DNA from 2 places in the Bradyrhizobium sp. WCU1 genome. Region 1 is predicted to be linked to the other one. Evidence: riboswitches for the same ligand, from Rfam matches in the RefSeq annotation. Region 1 holds a riboswitch; the other holds the start of a gene.
What was found. Region 1 has a riboswitch for ZMP and ZTP ahead of ACTUWL_RS31125 (bifunctional 5,10-methylenetetrahydrofolate dehydrogenase/5,10-methenyltetrahydrofolate cyclohydrolase). Riboswitches for the same ligand answer to the same signal wherever they lie in the genome.

Region 1 (15,695 bases):
GCTGGTGTCGACGAAGAATGTATGCTCGCCGAATACGCTGTTCAGTTGCGCCACGGCAGAATGATCGTCCGGAAGCACCTGGGCGTTCAATTGCGTCATGGTCTGTTTGACTTGCGTGGCATTCAGCTTCATCCGCTGCTCCTTTGTTGGTTCCGGCCCTGGCTGTTTCCTCGGCTGGTTCCTCCCCGCCCGCGCCCCTCGCCGGAGGCTTCAAGGTCTCGAACCGATCAGGCCACGAAACGTTCCGCACGCGCAACGCATTGACCCGTCCGCGCGGTTCCACACTTGCCGCTGTACGAAGTAGCGGAGACTATGTCCGCGTGCGCTCCGCCGGCCGCATGTGGATCAGCGCATCGAGCACGAGGACGAGCACAGGGCGCTGCTCCTCGTTGACGAGCTCGGTCTTGAAGATCACCACGGCGTCGCGCCGCTCCGGCCTGAGGGTGATCTTCTGGATTTCGGATTGGCCGGTCAGCGTGTCTCCCGGGCGGACCGGGCTCGGAAGACGAATTTCAAAACTCCGCCCGACGATACCCGCCACCTTGCTCCAGATCGCCTCCACGACGAGGCGCTGATAGATCGCCATGGTGTTGAAGCCGCTTGCGATCAGACCACCGAACGGACCCGCCGCCGCCGCGGCGCGATCGGTATGGATCGGCACCGGATCATATTTTGCTGCGAACGCCAGAATCTCCGCTTCCCCGATCGCGTAGGTGCCAAGCTTGAATGTCTGGCCCTCGGTGAGATCTTCCGCATACAGCATCGCGCGCCTCCATCTGCCGCGCGACGATAGCCGAACGCTGCGGGCTTTCCATTACCTCCGGGGTCATGAACTTCGCGCGCGACCGCCCTGCGCGAATCCGAGACGCGAGCAGGACCGGCCGCGCGCCTTTGAGCGCGCATCCCGCGCTATTGCAGCCGCGCCGCCCTCGCCTTGGCGGCCTTCACGGTGTTCTCCATCAGGCAGGCGATCGTCATCGGGCCGACACCGCGCGGCACCGGCGTGATCGCACCGGCGACCTGCAACGCCTCGTCGAACGAGACATCGCCGCACACCGCATAACCGCCGTCCGGCTTCTCGACGCGCGTGGTCCCGACGTCGATCACGATGGCCTGCGGCTTGATCCAGTCGCCGCGCACGAGCCCGGCCTTGCCCACCGCGCTGACCAGGATATCGGCCTGCCGGCAGATGCTGCTGATGCCACGGGTGTGGACGTGGGTCTGCGTCACGGTCGCCTGCTCCTGCAGCAACAGCGCGGCCATCGGCTTGCCGACGATGTTGGAGCTGCCGATCACCACGGCATGCGCGCCGGTGAGATCGGGGCGGATCGATTTGATCAGCCTGAGACAGCCGAGCGGCGTGCACGGCACCAGCGCATCGTCGCCGTGAAAAAGCCGGCCCGCGTTCAGGGCGTGCAGGCCGTCGACATCCTTTGCGGGATCGACCGCGGCCATCACCCGCAGGGCGTCGATATGCGCCGGCAGCGGCAGCTGGATCAGGATGCCGTCGATGTCGTCGCGCCCGTTGAGCGCCACGATCCGGGCAAGCAGATCGGCCTCGCTGGCGTCGTCCGGCAGGCGCTCGACCTCGCCGCGCAGGCCAAGCCGCTCGGCCATCCTGACCTTGCTCTGCACGTAGATCTGGCTCGCCGCGTCACAGCCAACCAGCACGACCGCAAGCCCCGGCGCGCGGGGCAGTCGGTCCAGTTCACTCGCAACCTTGTCGATGACAATTTGGGCATGCGCATGCCCATCAAGAATGTTCGCCGTCATGGCACCTCCGTTTCGAAGCGGTGCCCAGGCGCGCGGCGTTCAGTCTCTGCGCTCCCCGATGGTGGTCCATCCAAGCGCCAGTCGCGCAGATGGCGCCGTCATAGCCGTCCGGCCCGGCAAAGGCAAATCACGCTCGGTTGCGGCCGGACCGGCGACGAATTGCCCCTGTTCTTGCCAGTGGATCGGCGGCGGGCGGGGCGTCCCTGGGGGTAGGATTCGGGCAAAACTTGCGATAAGCCTCGGCGCTTGCCGGGCTTTTCCGATCCCCGGCGCCATCCCTTCCGGTCATCACGCCATTTCGGACATTTTCAACATGAGACATATCATCTTCGCGCTGGCGCTCCTCTGCCCGGCAGCCGCGCTTGCCCAAGGCACCACTCCAGCCACCACGCCACCCGCTGCCGCCGACAAGCCGGCGGGCGCGCAGCCGATGGTGGGCGACAAGCCGCTGGTCCAGGTCGGCAAGAAGTCAGCCGGCAAGAAGGGCGAGAAGGCTGCCACGCCCGGTAAGCCGCAATCGGCCGCGCAGAAGCTTCAGGCCTGCCAGGACATCGACGACGCCACCAAGGAGCGGTTGATGTGCTACGATGAGATCTTCAAGCCGCAGCCCAAGCCGAAGGCCGCCCCCGCCAAGGGCGTCAACGAATGCCGGTTCGTAAAGGAAGAGGACGAGCGGCTGACCTGCTACAACGGCTTCGCCGACAAGATTCCGCGCCTGCCGCGCTAACCCGCCTGATCATGCGGACATGAAAAAGCCGCCGCAAGCATTTGCGACGGCATATCGGTTGCCGGCTGCGGCCCTACCAGGTGCCGAAACCGCCAAAGAAGCCCATGCGCGGCTGCTGCTGTGCAACGCGGTAAGGCTGATACGTGCCGGGCTGCGCCAGCCGCATCGGCTGCTGGGGATGGGCATGGTAACGCGCAACCTTGTGCTTCTTCGCCGCCTGCGGCTGGGCCTGCGCCGGCTGCTCGGCTGGCTTAGCGTCGGCTACGACTGCGCCCTTGCGCGCGTCAGCCTTCTCCGGCGGAATGAACTGGGCGAAGGTGTCGCGGACGCGGGCCTGTGCCGAGGCGTCGCCGGCAGCCGCCGGGCTCGTCGCGGCGACCGCGTTGACCTGCGCCGGAACGATGGTCGGCAGGTTGGTATCGTAGACCACCCGCTCAGGCAGCTTTTGGGTCGACCTGATCCGGACCATGGTCTTGTCGACGCCCGGCGATGAGATGGTCTGGCTTTGGCCGGGAACTACGGCCTCCTGCGGCACAATGGCGTTGACGACGAAGAGCAGCGCGAGCAGCACTCCACCAACGAACAGGAAATAACGCGCCACAGGCATCTTGGTAGCTCCCCCCGCGCCACGGGCGCGGTTCATCTCGGCGCGACGACATCAGTCATCGCGCGGGCGAATTCATCGTCTGCGCATGATTACCCGGACAGTCGCCATCCCGCGCTTCCGGGCCGTTCACTAACGGTCGGCTTACTAGTTAGTTCCTGCCTGGCCGTTACGGTTCACCCGGCAAGTCAATTCCCGGTCACTTTTTCGGGATGCAGGGTTTAGGCGCGGCTGGCGGTCACGACGGAGCATTTCGCCTTGTTTGCGTTAACATTTACGAACCCGATTAACATCTGCGAGTAGGTCTTCCGGCTCTTCATGGCGATGGTGTCCGGGATGAGCCGCTTGCGCTCGGTCATAGGGCTGCCGTCGCGGCGGATGAAGGCGCAGGCGATCTCGATATCCTTGACCGCGAAATCGTTGGCGTTGCGCAGTGTCAGCGTGACCAGCATCTTCGAACCCAGCCCGCCGCGGCGCCACGATTGCGAGGCGATCCGCACCCTGTTCAGCGGCGATCGTTCGGCGCCCGGGCCGGGCTGCCTCAACTCCTCGGCCGGCTGCGGGGCAGCGGCCATGCCGACCGTGGCCGGCTCATCGGCCGGTACGGCCAGCCCCTCTCTTGCGGCCTGGGCGGGCTGCGCCCCGGTCGGCACATCCTGTGCGGTGCGGATGGTGGCTGAAGGCACCGGCCAGATGTCTTGATCTCCGCCGTCGCTCGGCTCGGGGAGCATGAACCAGGCGACAATTCCGGCGATGGCGATCAGCGACAGCAGCATGCTGGCGTAGAAGCGGCCGTCAGCGAGACGTCCGGCCGCAACATGTCGAAACGACGCCAAACCGATCCGCATCGTCGTGCCCTCACCCTCGACGCTCGATCAAGCCGCCCCATCGCCGCAGGCGGCATCCAGGACGGCCGCAGGTCGAGCGGCCACGCGAGAACAATCGCCGCCGGACGGAATGGTTTCATACCGGTACGACAATCTTGCGACGTACTGCACGGAGTGGCATCAGGGCTGGCCGCTCGCTAGATTTGCGCTGCACGGGAGCGAGTGCCGCGCACCCGAGCGGCGCGAGAACAACAAGGAGATCGCAATGCCCGTCGTCGTCACGTGGGACCACGTCCATCTGCGCAGTCCCGATCCCGAAGCCACAGCGACCTGGCTGCGCGACATTCTCGGCGGCGAGATCGTCCGCGGCCCCGGCCGCATCGACGTCCAACTCGGCGGCGCCAGGGTTTTCATTGCGGAGGTGACGCAAGGCGACGGCGTCAATGCCCCGCCGGTGACGCCCTATCAGGGGCTCGATCATTTCGGGCTGTCGGTGAAGGACATCGACGCGGTCGCGGCCGAGATCAAGGCCAAGGGCGTCGAGTTCACCAAGGAGCCGACCACGATCCGCCCCGGCGTACGGATCTGCTTCATCCGCGGCCCGCAGGGCATCTCGATCGAACTGCTCGAGCGCGACAAGAAGTACGTGTGAGCGACGATTGCCTCGCTACGTCATGCTACCCGGCATGAAACAGCGGATCGTCACGCCCATGTAGCTCTTGATCGGCCACACCATCGCGCGGCCGGCCCGGTTGGGCTCGGTGACCACGGCCTCGTCGGGCACGTCAATCCACGTCCCGTCGAGGCGCACGCGATAGTGTCCGTTCTTCGATTCCCAATCGACATCGCTGACCGCACTGCCGTCGGCATCCGAGCAGCACGGCCCCTTGCCGCTACGCAGACCGTCGAACCATTCCTTCAGCGGCGAATTGGCGTAGCGGCCGTCAGGATCACGCGCCTGTGCAAGCTGCGCAGCGGCGACCGACGTAAGCGCGACCAGACCAAGCGACAGAAACACTCTCATGCGGCCGCGACGACGGTCAACCAAGGTTCCGGGCAAGATTCTGGGCTCGTCGTTCCGGCCTGCCAAGCGGCCGCCAGCTTCCAACCTGTCTGTCATGTATGTTGCTCCAGCACTCACCGGCCAGTGCAACCAGAGCCATGCATTTCGCGGGCCAGTTCGATTCGCGCGCACGGTCCGCTGTCATCGCGCCGTCACACCGCCTGGCAGGAACCGAGGGTTCACGGCTTCTCCGGACCCCCCCCCCCCGGAATCAACCTGCCGCATTGCACGAGGTTGCTCGCTTTGGCATAAAAAACCAATCCGGATTGCTGCGGGCGCGGCAGCCGGTCCAATGGAACGTTATGAAGAACGGGCTGTACTCAATCCACGTCACCCTGCTGGACGGACGCGTCGGCAAGGGCAGCGGGGTGATTCTCTTCCGCGACGGGCAGATTCTCGGCGGCGACGGCTATCTCTATTACACCGGCAGCTACACGGTGAAAGGTGACGCGTTCAAGGGCGAGATCCTCGTGCAACGCCACACCACGCCGCGCGACACCGATAATCCGTTGTTCGGCGGACCCGCGCCGGTCGGCATCGGCGTCTCCGGCACCTTCACTGACACCCGCGGCACCATGAGTGGAACCGCGCTGGTCGGCAAGGCGAGCCTGATCTTCGGCGCAACGCTGCACAAGCTCGCGGATATCAATTAGCGGTTCGGCAGTCGCAGCACGGTTCCCGTCATTGCGAGGAGCGAAGCGACGAAGCAATCCATCGCTCGGCATGGGAAAGACAATGGATTGCTTCGCTTCGCTCGCAATGATGCCGGGCGCCAGCAGGCCACGACCCTCAGCGCGCTCGGCTCGGCGCGTGCGGCTGCCGGCGTGCTCGCATTCGTGATCGGCGGAGTGTTTGGAACCTATATCGGCTGGCGGCCTGCGTTCGGAATCCTGATCGCGGTGTCGGCGATCGTCTTCCTGCTGAGCTTTCGCTTGAAGCCGGACCGCGGCCGCCCCGACATCGAGATTGATCTGGTTGGCGTCGCCCTCGCCGCCGGCGCGATCATTCTGATCAGCTTCGGATTCAACAATCTCATCGGCTGGGGGCTGGCGCTCGCCCGTCCCAACGCGCCGTTCGATCTCTTGGGCGTTTCGCCGGCGCCGATCATGATCGTGATCGGCATCGTGCTCGGACAGGCATTTCTAAGCTGGACGCACCGGCAGCAGGCCGCGGGAAAAACTCCGCTGCTGGCACTGGAGGTGATCGACTCGCCTGAGGAGCGCTGCGCGGTCTATGCGCTGTTCACGGTGGTCGCGCTGGAGGCTGCACTGAACTTCACGGTGCCGCTCTACATCCAGATCGTGCAGGGACGCTCGCCGATCGCCACAGCGATCGCGATGATGCCGTTCAACCTCACGGTCTTCTTCTCGGCGATGCTGATCGTCAATCTCTACGACAGATTGACACCGCGTCAGATCGGACGTTTCGGCTTTGCGCTCTGCACCATCGCGCTGCTGTGGCTCGCCTTCGTCGTGCGCAACGACTGGAGCGAGATTCCCGTTCTTTTTGGTCTCGTCCTGTTCGGCATCGGCCAGGGCTCCCTGGTGACGCTGCTGTTCAACGTCCTGGTGACGGCCTCGCCCAAGGTGCTTGCGGGGGACGTCGGGTCCTTGCGCGGAACCACGCAAAACCTCGCGGCCGCGGTAGGTACGGCGGTCGCCGGCGCACTTCTCGTTGGTCTGCTGAGCACCATCGCCCTCGGCAAGATCACGGCCAGCCCGGTGCTGACGAAGGAGCTGCAAAGCCAGGTCGACCTCGACAACATCACTTTCGTCAGCAATGACCGGCTGCGCAGCGTGCTCGAAGCCACGAGCGGCACGCCACAGCAGGTCGAGGAAGCGGTCCGGGTCAACACCGAAGCTCGGCTGCGGGCGCTGAAGATCGGGCTGTTGATCATGGCCGGGCTCGCCCTCCTCGCGGTCATTCCGGCAGGGCAGCTGCCGAACTACCGGCCGGGAGAGATTCCGGATGACAACGCGGCAGGCCACCGCGAACGAACCAGCTGATCCACGCCGGCCTGGCCGGCAAATCCATGCGCATCACCTGCTGGAGCAAGACAACGACGTCCCGGCAACAACGGAAGGAGCAAGCCATGCATGACATCGATCGCCGGACGGCACTGCGGAGCATGCTCGGCGGTGTCGTTGCCGCAGGCCTCGGTACAAGCCTGTTGGCGGAGAGCGCGAAGGCGCTGCCGCTGGCGCTGGAAAAGGACCTCGCCGCCGGGGCAGACGATGCCGGGCCGCCCGTTCATAGGGTTGCTACCAGCCGGCGACCGCGGCCACGGCCGCCACCGCGACCACCGCGCCGCCGCCATTGGCATCGCCGGCGACGCTGGTCCTGCTGGTGGCATCGCGGCCGTCGTCGCTGCGGGTGGCGCTGGTGATCCCAGGCGCGACTCCCTGCTCCGCTCGAACGGCACGGATCGCGGCGCCGGCCAATCCGCCACGCGTTTTCTGGCCGGGAATTGAGGAAGATAACATGGCGACGGCGCCTGCCTACTCCGCGGCCTGCTCCAGCGGGGCGACGCGCGGCAGGATCATCTGGATGCGCGTGCCGTTGCCCGGCGCGGATTCGAGCGAGAGCCGGCCGCCGAGCCGGGTGGTGACGATGCTGTAGACGATGTGCAGCCCGAGCCCGGTGCCACCCTGGTCGCGCCGCGTCGTGAAGAACGGATCGAACGCGCGGCGGCGGACGTCGAGGCTCATGCCGCAGCCATTGTCTGCGAAGATCACCTCGACATTGTCGCCGCCTGCGGCACGAACCTGGATCTCGACCTCGCCGGGCTTGCCGTCCGGGAACGCGTGCGCGACCGCATTGAGGAACAGATTGGTCAGCACCTGGCCATACGGTCCGGGATAGGAATTCATGATCAGGTTGGGCTCGCAATCGACGTTGAGCGTCAGATTGTGCTTGCGCAGGCCGGGCCGCAGGCTCATCACCACCTGCTCGGTGAGATCGCCGAGATCGAAGGTGCGCTGGTCGGAATAGTTGCGGTCGGCGGCGACCTGCTTGAACGACTGGATCAGCTCCGCGGCGCGGTTCAGATTGGCGACGAGCTGCGACGACGCATCCCGCGCCGTGTTCAGGAAATCGTTGAGGCTGGAGCGGCGCAGGTCGCCGCGCTCGACCTGGGCCTCGAAGTTCGCGGTCTTGCGCTCCAGTGCGGATGCCACCGTCAGGCTGATGCCGACGGGATTGTTGACCTCATGTGCGACCCCGGCCACCAGGCGGCCGAGCGCGGCGAGTTTCTCGGCCTCGATCAGCGAGTTCTGGGTTTCCCGCAGGTTGCGCAGCGCCGCCTCGGCGGAATCCCTCGCCTTGCGCATCTCCTGCTCGGACCGCTTGCGCTCGCCGATGTCGAGCGCCACCGTGACGATGTTCTCGATCTCGCCCTGCGCATCGAGGATCGGCAGCTTGTTGACCAGCCATTGCCGCATGTTGCCTGCGGCGTCCTTGTACTCTTCCTCATAGAAGCCGAGCTCGCGCCGCGCCGACAACACGCGCTTGTCGTTCTCGTCGGTCTTGGCGGCGCCGTAGCGCTGCATCAGCTCGGCGGTGGTCTGGCCGATCGCATCCTGCGGCTCGATGCCGAATATCCCCGCCATGTAGCGGTTCATCAGCACGTAGCGAAGATTGCGCTCCTTGACGTTGATGACGGCGGGCACCGTGTCGATCACCATCTGCAGCAGCCGGCGGCCCTCGGCGATGGCATCTTCGGCGCGCTTCTGGTCGGTGATGTCACGCACCGTGCCCTCGTAGCGGACCACCTCGCCCTCGTCGTTGCGCACGACGGTCGCGGAATCGGACAGCCAAAGCACCGTGCCGTCACGCGAGCGCACCTGATATTCGTAGTCACGCACCGTGCCGTCGCGCGCCATCAATTTCTGGTACTGCTCCCGCGCCGCCGGATCGACATAGACCGTGGAGGCGATGTCGCCGATGCCGTTGATCAGGTCCTGCGGCGTGGCATAACCCATCATCCGCGCCAGCGCCGGGTTGGCGTTGAGCAGCGTGCCGCCCGGCGTCGTGACGTAGATCCCGTCGACGGATGCCTCGAACAGCTTGTGATAGCTCTCCTCGGCGAGCCGCTGCTCGGCGAGCGCGCGCAGAGCGGCCTCGCGCGCGCTGTCGGCGTCGACCAGGGTCTGGCGGAACACCTCGGCGGCGCGCGCGATGTCGCCGATCTCGTTGTCGAGGTCGGCGCCGGGAATGAACGCGCTCTTCTCGCCGCCCGCGACCTTGCGGATCGAGCCGGCGATCCGGGCCAGCGGGCGGACGGTGCGGCGCACCACCAGCACCGACGCGAACAGGCCGATCAGCACGCCCGCGGTGCCGAGCACGATGCTCTGCCATTTCGCTTCAGCCAATGTCCGCGCAAAATCGCGCGACAGCACATGGCCGCGGCGCGAGCTGAGCTCCCGCAACAGCTCGGTGACCTTCTGAATCAACACGCCTTCGGCGCCGAGCACTTCGCGGTCGATGTCGGCGATCTGGCCCTCGCGCACCGAGATCGCGCTGATCGCCTCGGCATAGTTGTCGACGGCACTGCGCAGGGCGGGATCGGCGATGGTCATCGCCCGCATGCTTTGCGCAGCCTGCTCGGCGGCCGACGTGTTGTGCGCCAGCAATGCGGTGGCGATGCGGCTCTGAATCTGCGACAGCGTGTTCGCAAGCGTGGCGTCGTTGCTCTCGACGACCGCCTTGTCGAACGCGTCGCGCAGCGGCGGCAGTCCGGCGACGATCTCGGCGCGGCGGCTGAGCAGGGCCGAGATTCGCTCGATCCCGCTGCGATAGGTCGCCAGCCGCTGGGTGACGCCGTCGATCATGTCCTGCTGCTCGGGCGCCAGTTCGATCCGGGTTTTCTTCAGAATCTCGCTCAGCGACTGGGCCGCCTGCGCGACCTGGGCCGACTGGGTGCCGGGCTCGGTGACGAAATCCCGCGCCGCCAGCCGCAGCTCGTTGGTGCGCCGGTCGATGTCCTCGGCGATGTCGCCGACGCTTTGCAGCCGTTGCAGCTCGGCAAAGGTCGTATCGATGTGCCGAATCGCGATCACGCTGGCCGTGGACGTGATGATGATCACAGCCAGGACCAGCAGGAAGCTGCCGAACGTGAGCTGGCCAATCGAGAGGGAGAACGCACGCGGCGCTTGCGAATTCGGCGGCGATTCAGCGGTCATGTCATCAAGGCCGGGGATCCAATGCGCCCCAATATACGGGAAGTTACGGGCTTTGGGGAAACATGCTGAGGGGGCCCGGGCCGGCCGGCGGTGTGACCGGTGTCACCCTGTTAACCACCCGCGGCCGATTCCGGCCCCACCGTCGCGTCAGGTGCGGCGACGGCCTCAGGCCGTGCCGGTCCTTCGCGGTGGAATGGTCATCGCGGCGACGCCGATCACCACGCAGGCGAGCCCGATCCACGCCGTCGGGCCGAGCCGCTCCCCCAAAAATGCAACGCTGAGCGCAACCCCGATCGGCACTCGCAGATAGGCCTGCGCGGTGGTGCCGACCGAGCCGAGGGTCTGGATCAGGCGGAAGTAGATCACGAAGGCGATCGCCGTCGAGAACACCGCAAGCGCCAGCAGGGCGAGCAGCGAACTGGTCGACGGCGCCAGCGTCCAGGGCCGTTCGACGGCGAGGCTGAGCGGGAGAAGGATCGCAGCACCCGCGATCAGCGAGCCCGCCGCCGGCGCCATCGGATCGAGCCCCTTGAAGCCGCGGCTGAAGATCGCCGCGCAGGCGTAGCAGATGGTGGCGGCGACGATCGCGACCTCGGCCACGATGCCCTGCCCGAGATCGCGGAAGGCATCGACGCCGACGATCAGGCAGATGCCGGCCATCCCTGATATCACCCCGAACAGCTTGCGCGGGCTCGCGGCCTCATGGCGGGTGATCGCGACGGTGAACAGGAAGGTGAAGATGGGCGAAGCCGAATTGAGAATGGTGGCGAGCCCGGCATCGACGAAGCGTTCGCCCCAGGCAATCAGCGTCCACGGGATCACGCTGTTGAGGCAGGCCTGGAAGATGAAGCGGCGCCAGGTCGGACCGTCCGTCGACATGGTTACGCCGCGCATCCGCATGATGACGACGAGCAGCAGGCCTGCGATCGCGGTGCGCGCCGCGATCAGTGTGATCGGCGGGATGGTGGCCACGCCGAGCTTGATGAAGGTGTAGGAGCCGCCCCAGAGCGTGGCGAGCGCCAGCAGCAAGGCGAGCTCGAAGGCCATGTTGGGCTGGCGTGGAGTGGTGGTCATCGCCTGAGGATTCCGTCTTGGTGGTGAGACGGAATCTACAGCGCCGGAGGTATTGATACTTCGATACAGGCCGAAATGTGGAGACGCGTTTCTCGATTGTCGTCCCGGCTTTCGCCGAGACGACATCGAATGGGTCTGGCCGTCCGCGATCTCTCGAGCGGGCGCCTACCCCATCGCGCCGACGTCGAACACCTCGCCGTCGTAGCCCGCTTCCTTGGGGATGCGGAGCTGGCGGCCGGTGGCGGTCTTGGTCATGACGGGGGTCACGGTCACGATCGACATTTTCTTGGCGTCATCAAGCGCAGCGTCGACATTCGGCTGCTTGCCGAGCCGGATCAGATTGCGGGTGGTCGGGAACGGCAGCTTGAAGCGGCCGCTCTCGCCACCCTCGAGCGCCTCGCGCGTCGATACCCAGATCGAATCGGTCGATTCCTTGCCGTCATGCGCACCGAGCTGTTCGGGCGGCGCCGCGGCCAGGAAGAACCAGGTGTCGAAACGCTTCGGCATGCCCTCCGGCGTGATCCAATGCGCGTAGGGCACGAGTTCATCGAGCGCGAGCACCATGCCGTTGTCGGTGAGCACCTTGAGGAAGCTGATCTTGCCTTCGTTCAGCGCCGTACGATGCGCGGTCGCGATCTCGTTCGCACGCCTGGCATCGACCAGATCCTTCGACCCCCGCGGCCGCGCCAGCAGGATGCCGCTCTCTTCAAACGTCTCGCGGATCGCAGCGATCCGGAAACCCAGCGCGTCGCCGTCGAGCCCGTCCCCGCCCGAATAGAGCGCGGGGTTGGCGGCGATCTCCTTGTCGTTCTTGTCGACGCTGCCGCCGGGGAACACCAGTGCGCCCGAGTTGAACTCGATCTGGTGATGGCGGACCATCATGAAGACTTCTATGTCGCTGCTGCTGCCGTCACGGAGCAGCAACACGGTCGAGGCAAGGCGCGGGGCAACGATCTCGATCATCACTTAGCCTGCAGCACTGGATTGCGGTTGCAGATTGGCGCGGCGGTCGACGCGTGCCACGCGGGAGAGCAGATAGTCGACCTCGGCCCTCGCCTGCGGCGTGATCACCGCACCCGGCTTGCGCTGGGCGCTGGACGAGATGATGCCGCGCTTCTGCAGCACGTATTTGCGCACGGTGAGACCGACGCCCGGCTGCTGCTCGTAGCGGATCAGCGGCAGATGCGCGTCGAACAGGTCGTGCGCCGCGTCACGCTTGCCCGCCTTCGACAGATTGACGACGTCGATCAACAGTTCGGGGAAAGCGTAGCCCGTCATCGCGCCGTCGGCGCCGCGCTCCATCTCGAAATCGAGGAACAGGCCGCCATTGCCGACCAGGATCGACAGCGGCCGCAGCGAGCCGTCCTTCTGGAAGTTGCGCAGCGTCGAGATCTTCTCCAGGCCCGGCCAGTCCTCGTGCTTGAGCATCACGCAGGATGGCGAGTCCATCACGATCTTGCGGATCACGGCGGGCGTGAATTGGACGGTCAAGGTCAGCGGATAGTCCTGCAGCACCCAGGGAATGTCGTCGCCGACCGCTTCCTGCGCCTGCTTGAAATAGCCAATGATCTGGTCGTCGGTGCGCAGATGCGGCGGCGGCGCGATCATGACGCCAGCGGCGCCCGCATCCATCGACTTCCTGGCCAGCGAGCGCATCGTGGCGAAGCCCGGCGCCGAGACGCCGACGATCACCTGCAGCTTCTTGGCGCGCTTGACGAAGCGCAGCGCGACCTGCTCCGCCTCGGCGGCATCGAGCTTCGGCGCCTCGCCCAGAATGCCCAGCACCGTGACGCCGTCGCAGCCGACCTCGGTGTAGAAATCGGTCAGCCGGTCGATCGATGCCTCGTCGATGCGGCCGTCGTCGTGGAACGGGGTCGGCGCGATCGCAAAGGTTCCTGCGGCCTGGGCGGTGAGCTTGGTCATGGGTGCCTCGTCTGTTTCCCCCCTCTATACAGGGTCATTCCGGGATGCGCCACTTGGCGCAGGCCCGGAATCCATACTCACGATCGTGGTTATGGATTCCGGGCTCACGCTTCGCGTGCCCCGGAATGACGAGGGTCAGAACCGTCGCGCGCCCATCTTGATCTGCTCCTCGGAGAAGAAGATCTCCTTGGCGTGGGTGGCGATATCTTCGGCCTTCCAGCCGGTAAAGGGCGGCTTCCAGCCCTCCATTTCCATCATCCGCATCTCGCGGACGCCGCGCGGGCCGGAGACGCCGAGCACCTTGCCGGTTTGGTCGCCCGACAGATCGCTGACCATGTAGAGCACGGCCGGCGCGATGCCGTCCGGACCGAGCGCCGCGCCAGGGTTCTCCTTGTAGCGGGGCAGGTCCGCGGTCATGCGGGTCAGCGCGCCCGGCGCCAGCGTCCAGATCCGGATGTTGTACTTGCGGCCCTCGATCGCCAGCACGTTTGAGAGGCCCCAGATGCCGCCCTTGGCCGCGCCGTAATTGGTCTGGCCGAAATTGCCGATCAGGCCCGAGGTCGAGGAGGTGTTGACGATGACGCCGCCGCCATTGTCGCGCATCCATTTGAATACCGGCTGGGTGCAGCAGAAGGTGCCCTTCAGATGCACCTTCATCACCCTGTCCCAGTTGGCTTCCTTGGCCTTGTGGAAGGTCTCGTCGAGCAGGATGCCGGCGTTGTTGACCAGGATGTCTGCGCGGCCGAAATGCTTGATGGCATCGTCGAACACCGACTGGCCGCCGGCCATCGTCGAGATGTCGGCACCGTTGGCGACGGCGCGGCCGCCCTCGGCCTTGATCGCGTCGACCACCTTGTCGGCCATCGACTTGTCGGAGCCCGAGCCGTCACGCGGGCCGCCGAGATCGTTGACCACGACGGCCGCGCCCTCGCGCGCGAACAGTTTTGCGTAGGCCTCACCCAGTCCGCCGCCCGCACCTGTGATCAGCGCCACCTTGCCGTCGAGTAATCCCATGGTTGTTTCTCCGTTGTGTTCTTTCTTCTTCACCTCTCCCCGCGAAGAGCGGGGCGAGGGAGACGCCGGCCGTCGCGGCTACGCCAGCACCGTCTTGCCGCTCTTGATCACGGTGACGCCGCGCGATTTCACCTTGGCCTCGAACGACACCACGTTGCCGTCCTTCCACAGCTCCATGGTCACGGTCTCACCGGGAAACACCGGCGAGGAGAACCGGGCCGCGTGCTGCTTGAAGGCCGACGGATCATAGTCCGCATAGGTCTGCAGCACGCCGCGGCAGGTGATGCCGTAGGTGCACATGCCGTGCAGGATCGGCCGCGGGAAGCCGGCCTTCTTGGCGAATTCCGGATCGGAGTGCAGCGGATTGCGGTCGCCGCAGAGCCGGTAGATCAGCGCCTGGTCGGGCCGCGTGGTGATGTCGACCACCTTGTCCGGCGCACGCTCCGGCACCTTGTGCGGCTCGGGCTGGCCGTCCGATGGTCCGCCGAAGCCGCCATCGCCGCGGGCGAAGCGCGAGGCGACCAGCGTTGCGAGTTTGTCGCCCTTCTCATCCCTAAGCACGGTCTGGTGGCGGATCACCGCGCCCTTGTCCTTGCCCTTGTCGAACACGTCGAGCACGGTCGAGTCGGCCGTGATGTGGGCCGCGGTCGCGAACGGCTTGTGGAAGGTGATGTCGCGCTCACCGTCGACCACCATCACGCGGTTGAGGTTCATCTCACCGGGACCGGCGCCCCATGCTGCGACCGACGCGAATGTCGGCACCACCTTGAGCGGACGCGGCGTCAGCACGCCCTCATTGACGAAGGCGAGCTCCTTCTCGTCCATCGGATCGGCGCCGAGGCCGATGCCATAGGCATAGAGCATCACGTCGCGGTCGCCGTAGCTGTATTTCTGGCCGAGATTCTTCAGGGCCATCAGCTGTTCGTACACGATTGGCATTGTTGTTTTCTCCCCGAATCCATTTTTTCAACTGCGCTGCGGGTTGATGCGCCCTCTCCCCGTGCGGGAGAGGGCTACACCGTTGGCGCAACAAACTCTCTTGGGAGAGGGGTCGCCTCCACAGAGAGATTCGATCCGTGGAGAGACACCCCTCTTCCGGCAGCTGCGCTGCCAGCTTCCCCCGCAAGGGGGGAAGGTACTTTCTAGGCCGGCGTGAAGAACGGCAGCGGAGCGCCGTCGGTCGGCTTCCAGACCACCTTGACCTTCTGGCCGATCTTCACCGTCTCCAGATCGCAATCGACGATGTTGGTCTGCAGCGACGGGCCTTCCTTCAGCGTCACATAGGCGATCGCATAGGGACCGGTCGGCGACTTCCGCATCAGGCTGTAGGTGTAGACCGTGGCCTCGCCGCTCGACTCTTCCCACACCGTCTTGTCGGAGAAGCAGAACGGGCAGATCGCGCGCGGGAAGTAATGCGCTTCGCCGCAGGTGGTGCAGCGCTTGATCATGAACTTGCCCGCCTTCGCCGCTTCCCAGAACGGCGCGGTCTCCGGATTGGTCACCGGGGCAT
Region 2 (15,695 bases), 1.8 Mb from region 1:
GGTGCGGGTATCGGACCAGCCGGCCGATGCCGAGCATCATTACGGCCACGGCAAGTTCGAGAGCGTCTCGGCGCTCGGCGTCATCGCCATGCTCTACGTGCTAGCCGGCGGCATCCTGGTGCAGGCCTACAGCCATTTGCGCGAAGGCGCGCCGCCGCCGTCGATCTCCGCAATTCCGTTCATCGTTCTCCTCCTCGATATCGGCGTCAATCTGTGGCGTGCCCGCGCGTTGCATCGTGCCGCGCGCGACACCAAGAGCCAGGCGCTTGCCGCCGACGCGCTGCATTTTGCTTCCGACGTGATGGGCTCGACCGCCGTCATCGTCGGCTTGGTGCTGGCCGGCCTCGGCTTCTGGTGGGGCGACGCCGCGGCGGCGATCGCGGTCGCCGTGATGATCGCCCTGCTCGGCCTGCGCATGGCGCGGGAGACGGTCGAGACCCTGCTCGACCGCGCGCCGGAAGGCGCGCAGGACAAGGCCACCGCCGCCATCAAGGCCGTGCCCGGCGTGGTCGACGTCGACCGCCTGCGGGTCCGCATGGTCGGCGCGACGCACTTCATCGATGCCATCGCCAAAGTGCCGCGCACCTACCCGATCGACCGCGTCGAGGACATCAAGCGCCGGGCGCAGGAGGCGGTGAACAAGGCGCTCGGCGACGCCGACCTCACCTTCACCGCGGTGCCGGTGGCGCGCGACAACGAGAGCGTGCGCGAGCGCATCATGGTGATCGCACGCAATTCCGGCCTCGCCATCCACCACGTCACCGTCCATGACATCGACGGCAAGCTGATCGTCGGCATCGACCTTGAGCTCGACAGCGACATGGCACTGGACGCCGCGCACGATATCGCCCATGAGCTCGAGCGCGCGATCCGCGAGGATTTCGGCGAGGACGTCGAGGTCGACACCCATATCGAGCCGCTCCAGCCGGAACTGCCGTGGGGAACCGACGCCGCGGCCGATCGCGTCGAAGCAATCAAGACCGCGCTGGCCGGATTTGCCGATGGCGGCGCGATCCACGACATTCACAACGTGCGGGTCCGCAACACCGACGCCGGCGAGGTCGTCAATTTCCATTGCCGAGCCGCGCCTACGATGAGTGTGATCAAGGTGCACGAAAGCGTCGACGAGATCGAACGCAAACTGCGCCGCGCGTTCCCGACCGTGAAGCGCGTGATCAGTCACGCTGAACCGGCGCGCGCGTAATTCTACGGAGCCGTTCCCCTTTCGGACTCACTTTGCGCCTGCTGATTCTGTTTTGAGCAAGAATTATTTCGCATTAACGAATCGTTGACTCTCGACAGTCCCGGAAATCTGGATTCAAATGATCATGATTCGGATGCATCGTGGGGAGCATCCGATCCGGGTAAAAATCAGCTTAGAGCGGGGGTCTAGGGCATGGCGCGCGCGCATGCAGCGAACGCGTGCGTCCAATCCGATTCGATCAAGGGATTGGCGCAATCGATCGCGAAACCGGCCTATCACAGGCTCTTGACGGCCGAGCCTGCACTGCGCCGCGCTGTCCCGACGCTCATCATCGCCTTCCTCATCACGATCTGCCTCGGCGCCTTCGTCCAGGTGATCGACCAGAACCGGCAGAAGCGCGGCGCGATGAAGCGCGACCTTGCAGCGCTCTCCGACATCCTCGCCGAGCGTCTCGACCGCCTGACCTCGGTGCGCCGCGAGCGGCTCACAAATATCGAGAAGATGCAGGAGCTGTTGCCGGACCTGATCCCGTCCTGGGGCACCGCTTATGGCCGCCACGTCATCATCACCGGCGCCGATCACCGCGTGCTGGCGCGCGTGCCGATCGACGGCGCCGGCGAGAACGATCGCATCCTCGACATCGTCTCCACCGCGCAGCTTCTGATCGCTCCGGGTCAGCAGGGTGCGGTCAGCGACATGACCCTGCCCAACGGCACCGGCGCGCTGGCGATCTCGCAGCTCGTCAAGTCGCTGCCCGGCCAGGTCGTGGTCATCCAGGAGATGAACGAGCCGATCTGGGGCTCGGACGCCGCGCTCTCGGTGACGCTGTCGGCGACCACGAGCTTCGTGGTGCTGATCCTCGGCTTCGCCTTCCACTGGCAATCGACCCGCGCCCGCGAGGGCGACCTGATCAACGATGCCGTGCGCGGCCGGATCGACACCGCGCTCAACCGCGGCCGCTGCGGCTTGTGGGACTGGGACCTGTCGCGCGGCCGGATCTTCTGGTCGCAGTCGATGTTCACCCTGCTCGGCCTCGACAGCCGCAACGACCTCCTCACCTTCGGCGAGGTCAATGCGCTGGTGAATTCCGACGACATCAATTTGTTCGACTTCGCCGACCAGCTGATCTCGGGCAAGATCGATCACATCGACCAGAGTTTTCGCATGCGCCATGTCGGCGGCCACTGGATCTGGCTGCGGGTGCGCTGCGAGCTCAGCCAGGCCGCCGCTGACGGCGGCCTGCACCTGATCGGCATCGCGGTCGACATCACCGAGCAGAAGAGTCTCGCCGAGAAGTCGGTGGAAGCCGACCTCCGGCTGCGCGACGCCATCGAGACCATTCCGGAAGCCTTCGTGCTCTGGGATGCCGATGATCGGCTCGTGCTCTGCAACTCGCACTTCCAGCGGCTGCACAAGCTGCCGGACAGCGCCGTCAGCCCCGGCACCTCCTACGAGACCGTGATCGAGGTCGGCAGCATGCCCGAAGTGCGCACCCGCCTGCACGAAAGCGGCGTGCCGGCGCCGGGCGCCCGGACCTTCGAGGCCCAGCTCGACGACGGCAGCTGGCTGCACATCAGCGAGCGCCGCACCAAAGACGGCGGCTACGTCTCGGTCGGCACCGACATCACCCGCATCAAGGCGCACGAGCAGAAGCTGGTCGACAACGATCTGCGGTTGCGCGCCACCGTGATCGACCTGCAGCGCTCGCAATCCGAGCTGGAGCGGCAGGCCGTCGAGCTCGCCGACCTCGCCGAGAAGTATTCGCAGGAAAAGACCCGCGCCGAGGACGCCAACGCCGCGAAGTCGAAGTTCCTCGCCAATATGAGCCATGAACTGCGCACGCCGCTCAACGCCATCATCGGCTTCTCCGAGATCATGGGCTCCGGCCTGTTCGGCACGCTCGGCTCGGACAAGTATGCGGAGTACTGCCACGACATCCTGACCTCGGGAAAATACCTGCTCGAGGTCATCAACGACATCCTAGACATGTCGAAGATCGAAGCCGGCCGCATGAAGTTCGACATGGAGCCGCTCGACCTCTCCGGCATCCTCGCCGAGTCCTTGCGGGTGGTGTCCGGCCGCGCCGAGCACAAGGGGCTGTCGCTGGAATCGGATATCGAAAACACGATCTCGGTCGTCGCCGACCGCCGCTCGGTCAAGCAGATCATCGTCAACCTGCTCTCCAATGCCGTGAAGTTCACGCCCGACAACGGCCGCGTGCTGGTGCGCGGCCAGATGCTCGAAGACTCGATCGTGCTGCTGATCGCCGACAGCGGCATCGGCATCGCGCCGGACTCGCTGCGGCGGCTCGGCAAGCCGTTCGAGCAGGTCGAGAGCCAGCTCACCAAGAGCTACCAGGGCTCGGGCCTCGGACTTGCGATCGCCCGCTCGCTCACCAATTTGCACGGCGGCTCGATGAAGCTGCGCTCCAAGCTCGGCGTCGGCACCGTGGTCCGCGTCTCGCTCCCCCGCGATCCGCGGACGCTGCAGATGAAGCTGCCGGAAGCGGCGTAACAACGGCTATCGCCAACGCATGGCGGCAGTGCCCTCATTGCCCGTTGCCGGTGCTGGAGAATGCTGCTAACCGTTGCCTCCTCGCGCGACTGGCGACCTTGGATGGAGCACCATCGGGAAGCGCGAAACGACCTGCCGTTCGCCTGGGCAATCGGGATATCCCGATCAAACGCTTCTTGCAGGAGCCGCCCAAGCTGACGTCGATCACGATCACCGGACTCAGGACATATGGTTATCACGGCCTGTTCGAGGAAGAACGGTCGCTCGGCCAGCGATTCACGTTCGATGTCTCGGCGATGCTGCGTGATGTCCGAACCCACCGCAGCGACGATCTGAATTGCTCCGTCAGGTACGACGCCGTTGTCGAGGCCACCGTCGAGATTGCATCATCGGCCAGGTTCCAGACACTCGAAACCCTCGGTGAAGCGATTGCCGAAAGCCTGCTTCAGCGCTTCGCAATGATCGACAGCGTCACGGTCGCGGTCGCGAAGTCCAGCCCGCCAATCGCCCACTCCGTCGATCGGGTCGGAGTCCAGGTCGGCCTCCGGCGCGCCGACCTGATAGCGGAGCTGAACAACACATCGCGCGTCAACGTTTAAGAGGCGGCGTCAATGGAAGATGATTTAGCGCTCGTACCGGACTGCATCATCCGGCCGTTCCGGCCCGGCGACGCGACTGAGGTCCGACGGCTCATTGAAGCCGTCTGGCAGGAACATTTCGGCGATCATCCGGATCCCTTCGCGCGCGAATTCATCCATACACGGCTTGGGGATGTCGACCACGCGGAAACTGCATACGGCGATCGCGCACTGTTTCTGTGCGCGACCGTCGCGGACGAGATTGTCGGCACCGGTGCAATTAGGCGCGTCGACGACCGGGAATGCGAGCTGACCCGCATGTTTCTCACGCCGGCTCACCGCGGGCGCGGCATCGGCCAGGCGATCGCGCAAGGATTGATCCGCTTCGCGCGGACCGCCGGATACCAAAGCATTCGCCTGTCCAGCAACAAGATGCTGGCGGTCTCACATCGTCTCTATGAACGGCTGGGGTTCCGGGCCACCTCGCCATGGGAGCCGGACGGCGAAACGCATTCACTTTACTACCGCCTCGAGATATGAGGTCGATGTACCGACGGCCGCGAGACGCTACGCGCTCTCCAGCTTCGGCGCGACCTCGCGCGCGACCTGCACCAGGGCTGCGATCAGCGGCGTCATCGGATCGCGCTGCGGGATCACGAGGCCGATGCTGTAGTCCACCACCGGATCGACGATCGGGATGCTGCGCACGGCGTCCGCGAGGCCCAGCGTCTCGGCGAGCTTGGCCGGCATCACGCTGGCCCAACGTCCGGTCTTCACATGGGTGTAGAGCACGAGCAGCGAGTTCGACGTCAGCGTCGGCGTCGCTTCCGCGCCGACCGAGGTCAGCGCGCGGTCGATGATGCGGCGATTCTGCATGTCGGGCGTGAGCAGGCAGAGCGGCACGGTGCCGACCTCCTTCCACGTCACCTGCTTGCGGTCGCCGAACATCGCGTCCGGCGCCGTCAGCAGCCGATAGCTCTCATTGTAGAGCGGGATGGTGCGGACCTTGCCGATCGGCTCGTTCTCGATATAGGTCAGCCCGGCGTCGACCTCGAGATTTTCGAGCAGGCCGAGCACATCGGCGGAGGTGCAGGACTGGATGCGGAAACGCACATCCGGATGGCGCGCGCGGAACGGCGTCGTCAGCGAGGCCACCATGCCGAGCGCGGTCGGGATCGCCGCGATCCGGATCTCGCCGGACAGCTTGTCCTTGAGGCTGTTGATCTCCTGCTTCATCGCCCGCGCGTCGCCGACGATGCGCCGCGCCCAGTCCAGCGTCCGCTCACCCTCCGGCGTGAAGCCCTGGAAGCGCGAGCCGCGCTGCACCAGCATGACGCCGAGGATCTCCTCGAGCTGCTTGAGGCTGGTCGACATGGTCGGCTGGGTGACGCCGCAGGCCTCCGCAGCGCGGCCGAAATGCCGTTCCTTGGCCAGCGCCAGCAGCAGTTCCAGCTTGTCGATCAAGGCTCAAACCCCCTCGGAAAACGGCGCCCTAAAACGGCAGCCCGACGCGTCCATAGGTAGCACGATCCGGGTGCGATTCCGAAATCCAAAGCGGCGCGGAAGTGCGTGATTCCAGACCATTATTGCGATCCTAAATCGTCCCATCGCACAACGCTATTAATCGCGTTTCGCAATCGCCGCATGAGACAGCTTTATTGATGTTTCGAACAATTCCAACTCTGATGTGCGGAGCAAAAAACGGATCGTGAGAAGCGCGGATGACGGTGGGATACGAACCTTGGGACAGGGCGCGCGGCGCTGAGATCATCGCCGAACATGCCGGGCTTGAAGGCGCCACGCTGGTGATCCTGCACGCGCTGCAGGAAGCGTTCGGCTACGTGCCTGAGCCCGCGATCCCGATGGTCGCAGAGGCACTCAATCTGTCCCGCGCCGAGGTGCACGGCGTGTTCACTTTCTACCACGACTTCCGCAAGCAACCGGCCGGACGCCACGTCCTCAAGCTGTGCCGCGCCGAGGCCTGCCAGGCTGCCGGCGGCGATCGGCTTGCCGCGCGCGCGGAGGCAAAACTCGGCGTTTCCCTAGGCAATACCACCGCGGACGAGCGCGTGACGCTGGAGCCGATCTACTGCCTCGGGCTATGCGCCACCGCGCCCTCGGCGATGCTCGACGGTCGCGTGGTCGGCCGGCTCGATGAAGCGCGCATCGATGCGCTGGTCGCGGAGGCACAGCGATGACGATGCGGATCTTCATCCCCCGCGACGCCGGCGCGGTCGGCGTCGGCGCCGATGAGGTCGCCCTCGCCGTCGCGCAAGCCGCAGCCGCGCGCGGCACGCCGATCGAGATCGTCAGGACCGGTTCGCGCGGGCTGTATTGGCTGGAGCCGATGGTCGAACTGGCAACCGCGCAGGGCCGCATCGCCTTCGGTCCGGTAACACCTGCGGACGTGCCATCCCTGCTCGATGCGATGGCCGGCAATGGCCCGCATGCCCTGCGGCTTGGTCTCACAGACGAGATCCCCTGGCTGAAGCGCCAGACACGCCTCACCTTTGCCCGTTGCGGCGTGATCGATCCGCGCTCCGTCGACGACTACCGCGCCCATGGCGGCTACAAGGGCCTGGAGCGGGCGCTGACGCTGACCTCCGACCAGATCCTCGCCGACGTCACCACGTCAGGCCTGCGCGGCCGCGGTGGCGCCGGATTCCCGACCGGCATCAAGTGGAAGACCGTGGCGCAAGCCAGTGCCGACCGCAAATACATCGTCTGCAACGCCGACGAAGGCGACAGCGGCACCTTCGCCGACCGCATGATCATGGAAGGCGACCCTTTCGTCGTCATTGAAGGCATGACGATCGCGGGGATCACGGTCGGCGCCACCAAGGGCTACATCTACATCCGCTCGGAATATCCGCACGCGGTCGAGGCGATGAACGCGGCGATCGCAGGCGCGCGCCGCGCCGGCCTGCTCGGCAAGTGCATCGGCGGCTCCGCGCATGAGTTCGATCTCGAGGTGCGGGTCGGCGCGGGCGCCTATGTCTGCGGCGAAGAGACCTCGCTGCTCGAGAGCCTAGAGGGCCGCCGCGGCATCGTCCGCGCCAAGCCGCCGCTGCCGGCGCACAAGGGCCTGTTCGGCCGGCCGAGCGTGATCAACAACGTGCTGTCATTCGCGGCGATCCCCTTCATCCTCGACAACGGCGCCAAGGCCTATGCCGATTTCGGCATGGGCCGCTCGCGCGGCACGATGCCGATCCAGCTCGCCGGCAATATCAAATATGGCGGGCTGTTCGAGACCGCGTTCGGCGTGACGCTCGGCGAACTCGTCGACGAGATCGGCGGCGGCACCTTCACCGGACGCGAGGTGCGCGCGGTGCAGGTCGGCGGACCGCTCGGGGCCTACTTCCCCCGCGCGCTGTTCGACACGCCGTTCGACTATGAGGCGTTCGCGGCGCGCGACGGCCTGATCGGGCATGGCGGCATCGTGGTGTTCGACGACACCGTCGACATGGTCAAGCAGGCGCGCTTCGCGATGGAGTTCTGCGCGATCGAATCCTGCGGCAAGTGCGCGCCGTGCCGGATCGGCTCGACCCGCGGCGTCGAGACCATCAACAAGATCATCAATGGCGAGCGCGTCGCGGAAAACCTCGCCGTGATCGAAGACCTCTGCAACACCATGAAGTTCGGCTCGCTCTGCGCGCTCGGCGGCTTCACGCCCTACCCCGTGATGAGCGCATTGAAACACTTCCGGGAAGACTTTGGTCCCGCACCGGCCCGGCTGCAGGCCGCGGAATAGCAAGGAAATCACGATGTCGCTGATCCAGGAAACCGACTTCGGCACGCCCAAATCCAAATCCGAGGCGATGGTGACGCTGACCATCGACGGCAACCAGATCACCGTGCCCGAGGGCACCTCGATCATGCGCGCCGCGATGGAAGCCGGCACCCAGATTCCGAAGCTCTGCGCGACCGATATGGTCGACGCCTTCGGCTCCTGCCGGCTCTGCCTGGTCGAGATCGAGGGCCGCGCCGGCACGCCGGCCTCCTGCACCACGCCGGTGATGCCCGGCCTCGTGGTGCACACCCAGAGCGAGCGGCTGAAGAAGCTGCGCAAGGGCGTGATGGAGCTCTACATCTCCGACCATCCGCTGGACTGCCTGACCTGCGCCGCGAACGGCGACTGCGAATTGCAGGACATGGCGGGCGCGGTCGGCCTGCGCGACGTGCGCTACGGCTATGAGGGCGAGAACCACGTGTTCGCCAAATCGCACGGCTGCGAAAACGACAATTGGATGCCGAAGGACGAATCCAATCCGTACTTCACCTACGATCCCTCGAAGTGCATCGTCTGCTCGCGTTGCGTGCGCGCCTGCGAGGAGGTGCAAGGCACCTTCGCGCTGACGATCTCCGGCCGCGGCTTCGACAGCCGCGTCTCGCCGGGCATGAACGAGAGCTTCCTCGGCTCCGAATGCGTCTCCTGCGGCGCCTGCGTGCAGGCCTGCCCGACCGCGACGCTGACCGAAAAATCCGTGATCGAGATCGGCCAACCCGAGCATTCGGTCGTCACCACCTGCGCATATTGCGGCGTCGGCTGCGCCTTCAAGGCCGAGATGCGCGGCGAGGAAGTGGTGCGCATGGTGCCGTGGAAGGACGGCAAGGCCAATCGCGGCCATTCCTGCGTCAAGGGCCGCTTCGCGTGGGGCTACACCACCCACAAGGAGCGCATCCTGAAGCCGATGATCCGCGAACGGATCGAGGATCCCTGGCAGGAAGTGTCGTGGGACGAGGCGATGAACTTCGCCGCCGCGAAGTTCAAGGGCATCCAGCAGAAATACGGCCGCGACGCGGTCGGCGGCATCACCTCGTCGCGCTGCACCAATGAAGAGACCTATCTGGTGCAGAAGCTGATCCGCGCCGGCTTCGGCAACAACAATGTCGACACCTGTGCCCGGGTCTGCCATTCGCCGACCGGCTACGGCCTGTCGCAGACCTACGGCACCTCGGCCGGCACCCAGGATTTCGACTCGGTCGAGGATACCGACGTCGTGCTGATCATCGGCGCCAACCCAGCCTCGGCCCACCCGGTGTTCGCCTCGCGACTGAAGAAGCGGCTGCGCCAGGGCGCCAAGCTGATCGTGATCGATCCGCGCCGCACCGAGATGGTGGAATCGCCGCACGTAAAGGCGCTGCATCTGCCGCTGCTGCCCGGCACGAACGTCGCCGTGCTCACCGCGCTGGCCCATGTCATCGTCACCGAAGGGCTCGCCGACGAGGCCTTCGTGCGCGAGCGCTGCGACTGGAGCGAGTTCGAGGACTGGGCCGCCTTCGTCGCCCAGGACAAGCACAGCCCGGAAGCGACCGCGATCATGACCGGCGTCGACCCGAAGGCGCTGCGCGAGGCGGCGCGAATCTATGCCACCGGCGGCAACGGCGCGATCTATTACGGGCTCGGCGTCACCGAGCACAGCCAGGGCTCCACCACGGTGATCGCGATCGCGAACCTCGCGATGGCGACCGGCAATATCGGCCGGCCCGGCGTCGGCGTGAACCCGCTGCGCGGCCAGAACAACGTGCAGGGCTCCTGCGACATGGGCTCGTTCCCGCACGAGCTGCCGGGCTATCGCCACATCTCGGGCGATGCGGTGCGCGAGCAGTTCGAGGCGATGTGGAACGTCAAGCTCAACAACCAGCCGGGCCTGCGCATCCCCAACATGTTCGATGCCGCGATCGAGGGCTCCTTCATGGGGCTCTACGTGCAGGGCGAGGACATCCTGCAGTCCGACCCGAACACCAAGCACGTGGTGGCGGCGCTGTCGGCGATGGAATGCGTCATCGTCCATGACCTCTTCCTGAACGAGACCGCGAACTACGCCCACGTCTTCCTGCCCGGCTCGACCTTCCTCGAGAAAGACGGTACCTTCACCAATGCCGAGCGCCGCATCCAGCGTGTCCGCAAGGTGATGACGCCGCTCAACGGCTATGCCGACTGGGAAGTGACGATCATGCTTGGCAAGGCGATGGGTTTCACGATGAACTACTCTCATCCGTCCGAGATCATGGACGAGATCGCCGCGCTGACGCCGACCTTCGCCGGCGTCTCCTACGCCAGGCTCGACGAGCTCGGCTCGGTGCAGTGGCCCTGCAACGAGAAGGCGCCGGAGGGCACGCCGGTGATGCATATCGGCGGCTTCGTGCGCGGCAAGGGCAAGTTCATCCTCACCGAATATATCGCGACCGACGAACGCACCGGCCCGCGCTACCCGCTGTTGCTCACGACCGGGCGCATCCTCAGCCAGTACAATGTCGGTGCGCAGACCCGCCGCACCGAGAACGTGGTGTGGCACGCCGAGGACCGGCTCGAAATCCATCCGCACGACGCCGAGCAGCGCGGCGTGCGCGACGGCGACTGGGTGCGGCTGGCGAGCCGCGCCGGCGAGACGACGCTGCGCGCCGAGATCACCGACCGCGTGGCGCCGGGCGTGGTCTACACCACGTTCCACCATCCGGACACCCAGGCCAACGTCATCACGACCGACTTCTCGGACTGGGCGACCAACTGTCCCGAGTACAAGGTCACCGCCGTGCAGATCTCGCCGTCGAACGGTCCGTCCGACTGGCAGAAGGCCTATGACGAGCAGGCGCGCATCTCCCGCCGCATCGCGCCTGTCGTGGAAGCCGCGGAGTAGCGATGCGCGAGCCCGTCCACAAGGCGATCCGGAAGGTCTGGCGCGACGGCGTCTTCAGCGACGGCGCGCGCCTGATCCCGGAGGAGACGCCGCTCGCGCTGACCTATAATGGCGGCACCTATGCCGTGATGATGGGTTCGCCCGAGGATCTCGGCGACTTCGCGGTCGGATTCAGCCTGAGCGAAGGCATCGTGCAATCGACTGAGGAGATCGAGACCCTCGACATCGTCGAGCTCGACGACGGCATCGAGCTGCGGATGTGGCTCAGGCCCGACAGGGCCGAGCGGATCGCCGAGCGGCGACGCAACATCGCCGGTCCGACCGGCTGCGGCCTGTGCGGCCTCGATTCGATCAGCGAGGCGGTGCGGCCGGCCGCGGTGGTGCCGACGGGCCGCATCTTCTCGCCGCGCGAGATCATGACGGCGGTCGCGGCGGTGGCGCCGCTGCAGGAGATCAACCACCAGACCCGCGCCGTGCACGCCGCCGCGTTCTGGACCGCCACGCGCGGCATCGTGGCGCTGCGCGAGGACGTCGGCCGTCACAATGCGCTCGACAAGCTCGCCGGCGCGCTGGCCCGCGACAAGGTGGGCGCGAGCGACGGCATCGTGCTGCTGACCAGCCGCGTCTCGGTCGAAATGGTGCAGAAGACCGCCGCGATCGGCGCGCCGCTGATCGCGGCCGTATCGGCGCCGACAGCGCTTGCGGTGCGGATGGCGGACGCCGCCGGCATCACGCTCGCCGCAATCGCCCGCGCCGACGGATTTGAGATCTTTACCCATCCGGAACGCGTCACAGGCGCAGTGCCCGGCAAGGAGTCCGCTTATGTCGTCGTCGCCTGACAAACTGGTCTATATGGCGAACCAGATCGGAAAGTTCTTCCACAGCCAGGGCCACGACCGTGCCGTGCAGGGCATTTCCGAGCACATCTGGAAGTTCTGGGACCCGCGGATGCGCAAGCAGATCTTCGCCCATCTCGACGCCGGCGGCGCCGGCCTCGAGCCCGATGTGCTCGACGCGCTGCTCAAGCTGAGGCAGCAGGCCTAGCCGGCCGCAAACTCCGCACTGTTTCTCACCGTCACCCAGAGGAGCCGCGCAGCGGCGTCTCGAAGGGTCGACGGCCCGGCTGGTGGCCGCGCATCCTTCGAGGCTCGCCCAGCGGCGCAATTGCGCCGCAAGGCTCGCACCTCCAGCGACAAAGGCAAAGCCTTTGCGCGGGGATGACGCGATTGAGATCGTGGAGTCGGCTACCGCTAACCCACGATCGCGTTGAAAACCCGGCGGACCTCGCTCTGGGTCTCGCGCAGGCGCGCTTCAAGCGCGGAGAAATCCGGCGCATCGCCGGCGCGCGCCATGACGCGCCGCAGATCCTCGCCCGCGGTCTCCGGATTGAACTTGCCGGTCACGCACAGCCGCAGGATCTGTGTGAGGTCGTGATAGAGCCGCGCCGCCGAGCGCAGGATCTCGGCTTCGGACTGGCCGAGCAGGCCGAGCTTGGCGGCAGTATCGAGCACCTGGAGCGTCGAGACGCTGAGGATCTCCGGCTTCACTGATGCATGCGCGAGCTGCAGATACTGCGCGATGAAATCGATGTCGACGAGCCCGCCGGCGGCGAGCTTGAGGTCCCAGACGTCGTCCTCGCCCTTCTCCAGCGCGATCGCGCGCCGCATGTCGGCAACGTCGGCGGCGGTCGACGCCGGATCGCGCGGCCGGGTCAGCACGCCGCGGATGATCGCCTCGATCCTCTCGCGGAATTCCGCTGACGACGAGATCACGCGCGCGCGCGTCAGCGCCATGTGCTCCCAGGTCCAGGCCTCGCGCTCCTGATAGTCCGCGAACGCATCGATCCGCGAGGCGACCGGACCGGCGCGGCCGGACGGCCGCAGCCGCATGTCGACCTCGTAGAGCACGCCGTAATTGGTCCGGGTCGTGAAGGCGCTGATCAGGCGCTGGGTGAAGCGGGCAAAATACTGCGCGCCGTGCAGCGAACGCTCGCCGTCGGAGTCGGGCGCCTCGCTGTCGAAATCGTAGAGCGTGATCAGATCGAGGTCGGAGGACGCCGTCATCTCGCGGCTGCCGAGCCGACCCATCGCGAGGATCGCGGTCTCCTGCCCCTTGATGCGACCGTATTGCGCTGCGAACTGGTCGGTGACGAGGCCGTGCACGGTGTGCACGATGCCTTCCGCAACATCTGCGAAAGCCGTGCTCGCGTGCTGCGCCGACACCGTGCCGGACAGGATCCGCGTGCCGATCAGGAACAGGCTCTCCTGGCCGAACAACCTGAGGCGATCGAGGAAGTCCTCGTAGGACGAGGCATCCTGCAACGTGGCGGCCAGCCGCTCCGACAATTCCTTCTTGTCCGGCATCGCGCCGAAGAAGCGCGGATCGACCAGGCCGTCCATGATCTGCGGTTGCCGCGCCAGCATGTCGCCGAGCCGCGGCGCCGCGCCGAGGATTAATGCGACCAGCGCCACGAAATCGCGGTTCTGGCTGAGCAGCGAGATCAGCCTTCCGCCCCGCTGCAGCGCGCCGAGGAAACGGTCGAACGCCGCCACCGCGTCGTCCGGCTCCTCGGCATGCGCGAGACCGTCGATCAGGCCGGGAATGAATTCGAGAAACGCCGCCCGCGTCGCCTCGACACGCAGCGCGCGATAATCGCCCTCGATCCACTGCTGCACGGTGCCGGCCACCGCGACCGGCTTCTTGAAGCCGAGTTGGGCGAGATGTTCGATCAGGCGGCCGTCTTCGGGCCCGGCGCCATAGTCGACATCCGGCAGCTTCGCGGTGCCGGTCGGGTCGTCGCCCTCGAACAGCTTGCCGTAGTGGTTCTGCACGATCTTGAGCTGGCCGAGCAGGTCTTTGGCGAAGGCCTCGCGGTTCTCGTAGCCGAAGAAATGCGCAAAACGCTCGACGTCCTCGGGCGCTTCGGGCAGCGAATGGGTCTGCTCGTCGGCGATCATCTGCAGCCGGTGCTCGACCCGGCGCAGGAATTCGTAGGCCGTCGTCAGCTCGTCGCGCGCCTCGAAGGTGATCCAGTTGCTGTCGGCGAGCACATTGAGCGCTTCCAGCGTCGGCCGCACCCTCAGCTCGGGATGGCGGCCGCCCGCGATCAGCTGCTGGGTCTGGGCGAAGAACTCGATCTCGCGGATGCCGCCGCGGCCGACCTTGACGTTGTGGCCCTCGACCGAGATCTCGCTCTGGCCACGATAGGTCTGCATCTGCCGCTTCATGTCGTGGACGTCGGCGAGCGCGGCAAAATCGAGGTGCTTGCGCCAGACGAACGGCGCGAGCTCGGCGATCAGCGCCTCGCCCGCTCTGGGATCGCCGGCGCAGGGCCGCGCCTTGATCATCGCGGCGCGCTCCCAGGTCCGTCCCTCGCGCTCGTAATAGTGCAAGGCCGCGTCGGTCGAGATCGCGACCTGGGTCGAGGCCGGGTCCGGGCGCAGCCTGAGGTCGACCCGGAACACATAGCCCTCGCCCGAGCGCTGCTGCAGCATCCGCGCCATCGCCTGGGTGACGCGGACGAAGAACGGCTGCGGCTCGATGTCCTCGGCGAGCGAGGTCGCCGTGCGATCGAAGAACACGATCAGGTCGATGTCGCTGGAATAGTTCAGCTCGCCGGCGCCCATCTTGCCCATCGCAAGCACGATCAGGCCCGAGCCGACTTCGGGATGCTCGGGATCGGCGGCGGTCATGCGGCCGCGGGCGACTTCCTGCCGGAACAGATAGCGCAGCGCCGATTGCACCGAATTCACCGCGATGTCGGTCAGCGCCGCCGTCACCCGCATCACCGGCCAGACGCCGCCGATGTCGCACAGCGCGATCATCAGCGCGGCCTCCGCCTTCATGCGGCGAAGCAGCACCATCACGTCGGCCTCGCTGCCGGCGGCGAGCACGTCGCGGGAGGCGGTCTCGATCAGCCCCGCCAGATGCGACTCCGGGTCGCACGACAGGATCCGGATCAGCCGGCCGGCATCCGCGCGCGCGAGCTCGAACAGATAGGGCGAGAACTCGGCAATGCCGCGCAGGATGTCGCGTGCAAACGGATGCTCCAGCAAGACTGCGAGCGCGGCCGATTGCGCCGGCTCGAGCTCGGCGAACCAGTCAGTCAGGCGCTGATCAGCGGATTCGGGCGCGGCGACACGCGGTCCATCCGCGAACCGCGCGGCCAGACAGTGTCGATCCGCGTTTCCCGGCGCGGCGGCATTCATGCCGCCTTCTGTGGCACATCCTGCGTTTGAGCCGCAAGCCTGTCACTGCCGCCCGCCCGCGCCGGCAGCACCAGCGTGGCCACCAGCCCGGGATGGGCATCGCCGAGCCTGAGCTCGCCGCCATGGAGCGTGGCGACCGCCGAGGCCAGGCTGAGGCCGAGACCCGAACCGGGTAAGGTGCGGCTCGCCTCCAGCCGGACGAAGCGCTCCACCGCGTGCTTGCGATCGCCCTCGGGGATGCCTGGACCGTGGTCGGTGACGCTGAGCAGGACCTGATCGCCCTCGCGCCGCGCCTCGATCAGGATCTCCCGCGCATCCGCCTTCATCGGCTCGACGCCCGGGTCGGGCTTGCCATATTTGATGGCGTTCTCGACCAGGTTGGCGACGGCCTGGCTGATCAATTCGCGGTTGCCGTGAACAGGCGCCGGCGCAGTCTTGACCTGCAGCGTCATACCATCGTCCTCGGCCAGCGGCTCGTACAATTCGTGGATGCCGTTGGCGACGTCGGCGCCGTCGAAATCGTCCATGTTGCCGCGCGCCTGACCGGACT

Region 2: linked by a shared signal. The riboswitch ahead of folB (dihydroneopterin aldolase) and the one ahead of ACTUWL_RS31125 (bifunctional 5,10-methylenetetrahydrofolate dehydrogenase/5,10-methenyltetrahydrofolate cyclohydrolase) in region 1 are both predicted to bind ZMP and ZTP.

Annotation. Positions count from the first base shown of each region.
Region 1 covers NZ_CM130280.1:6,640,441-6,656,135, reverse strand. Annotated here, with positions in the region: gene ACTUWL_RS31135 (hypothetical protein) at 1-132, opposite strand, end outside; gene ACTUWL_RS31130 (MaoC/PaaZ C-terminal domain-containing protein) at 311-763, opposite strand; gene ACTUWL_RS31125 (bifunctional 5,10-methylenetetrahydrofolate dehydrogenase/5,10-methenyltetrahydrofolate cyclohydrolase) at 910-1,773, opposite strand; ZMP/ZTP riboswitch at 1,789-1,868, opposite strand; gene ACTUWL_RS31120 (hypothetical protein) at 2,087-2,500, shown strand; gene ACTUWL_RS31115 (hypothetical protein) at 2,574-3,107, opposite strand; gene ACTUWL_RS31110 (hypothetical protein) at 3,326-3,952, opposite strand; gene ACTUWL_RS31105 (VOC family protein) at 4,197-4,583, shown strand; gene ACTUWL_RS31100 (hypothetical protein) at 4,599-4,955, opposite strand; gene ACTUWL_RS31095 (GrlR family regulatory protein) at 5,297-5,647, shown strand; gene ACTUWL_RS31090 (MFS transporter) at 5,735-7,000, shown strand; gene ACTUWL_RS31085 (hypothetical protein) at 7,256-7,477, opposite strand; gene ACTUWL_RS31080 (PAS domain S-box protein) at 7,493-10,174, opposite strand; gene ACTUWL_RS31075 (DMT family transporter) at 10,340-11,248, opposite strand; gene ACTUWL_RS31070 (NUDIX hydrolase) at 11,414-12,211, opposite strand; gene ACTUWL_RS31065 (dihydrodipicolinate synthase family protein) at 12,215-13,171, opposite strand; gene ACTUWL_RS31060 (SDR family oxidoreductase) at 13,307-14,185, opposite strand; gene ACTUWL_RS31055 (MaoC family dehydratase) at 14,264-15,124, opposite strand; gene ACTUWL_RS31050 (Zn-ribbon domain-containing OB-fold protein) at 15,328-15,695, opposite strand, start outside.
Region 2 covers NZ_CM130280.1:867,094-882,788, forward strand. Annotated here, with positions in the region: gene ACTUWL_RS04000 (cation-efflux pump) at 1-1,204, shown strand, start outside; gene ACTUWL_RS04005 (sensor histidine kinase) at 1,397-3,718, shown strand; ZMP/ZTP riboswitch at 3,794-3,874, shown strand; gene folB (dihydroneopterin aldolase) at 3,895-4,317, shown strand; gene ACTUWL_RS04015 (GNAT family N-acetyltransferase) at 4,330-4,836, shown strand; gene ACTUWL_RS04020 (LysR family transcriptional regulator) at 4,864-5,760, opposite strand; gene ACTUWL_RS04025 (formate dehydrogenase subunit gamma) at 6,018-6,494, shown strand; gene ACTUWL_RS04030 (formate dehydrogenase beta subunit) at 6,491-8,047, shown strand; gene fdhF (formate dehydrogenase subunit alpha) at 8,061-10,937, shown strand; gene fdhD (formate dehydrogenase accessory sulfurtransferase FdhD) at 10,940-11,776, shown strand; gene ACTUWL_RS04045 (formate dehydrogenase subunit delta) at 11,760-11,981, shown strand; gene ACTUWL_RS04050 (bifunctional [glutamine synthetase] adenylyltransferase/[glutamine synthetase]-adenylyl-L-tyrosine phosphorylase) at 12,188-15,145, opposite strand; gene ACTUWL_RS04055 (sensor histidine kinase) at 15,142-15,695, opposite strand, start outside.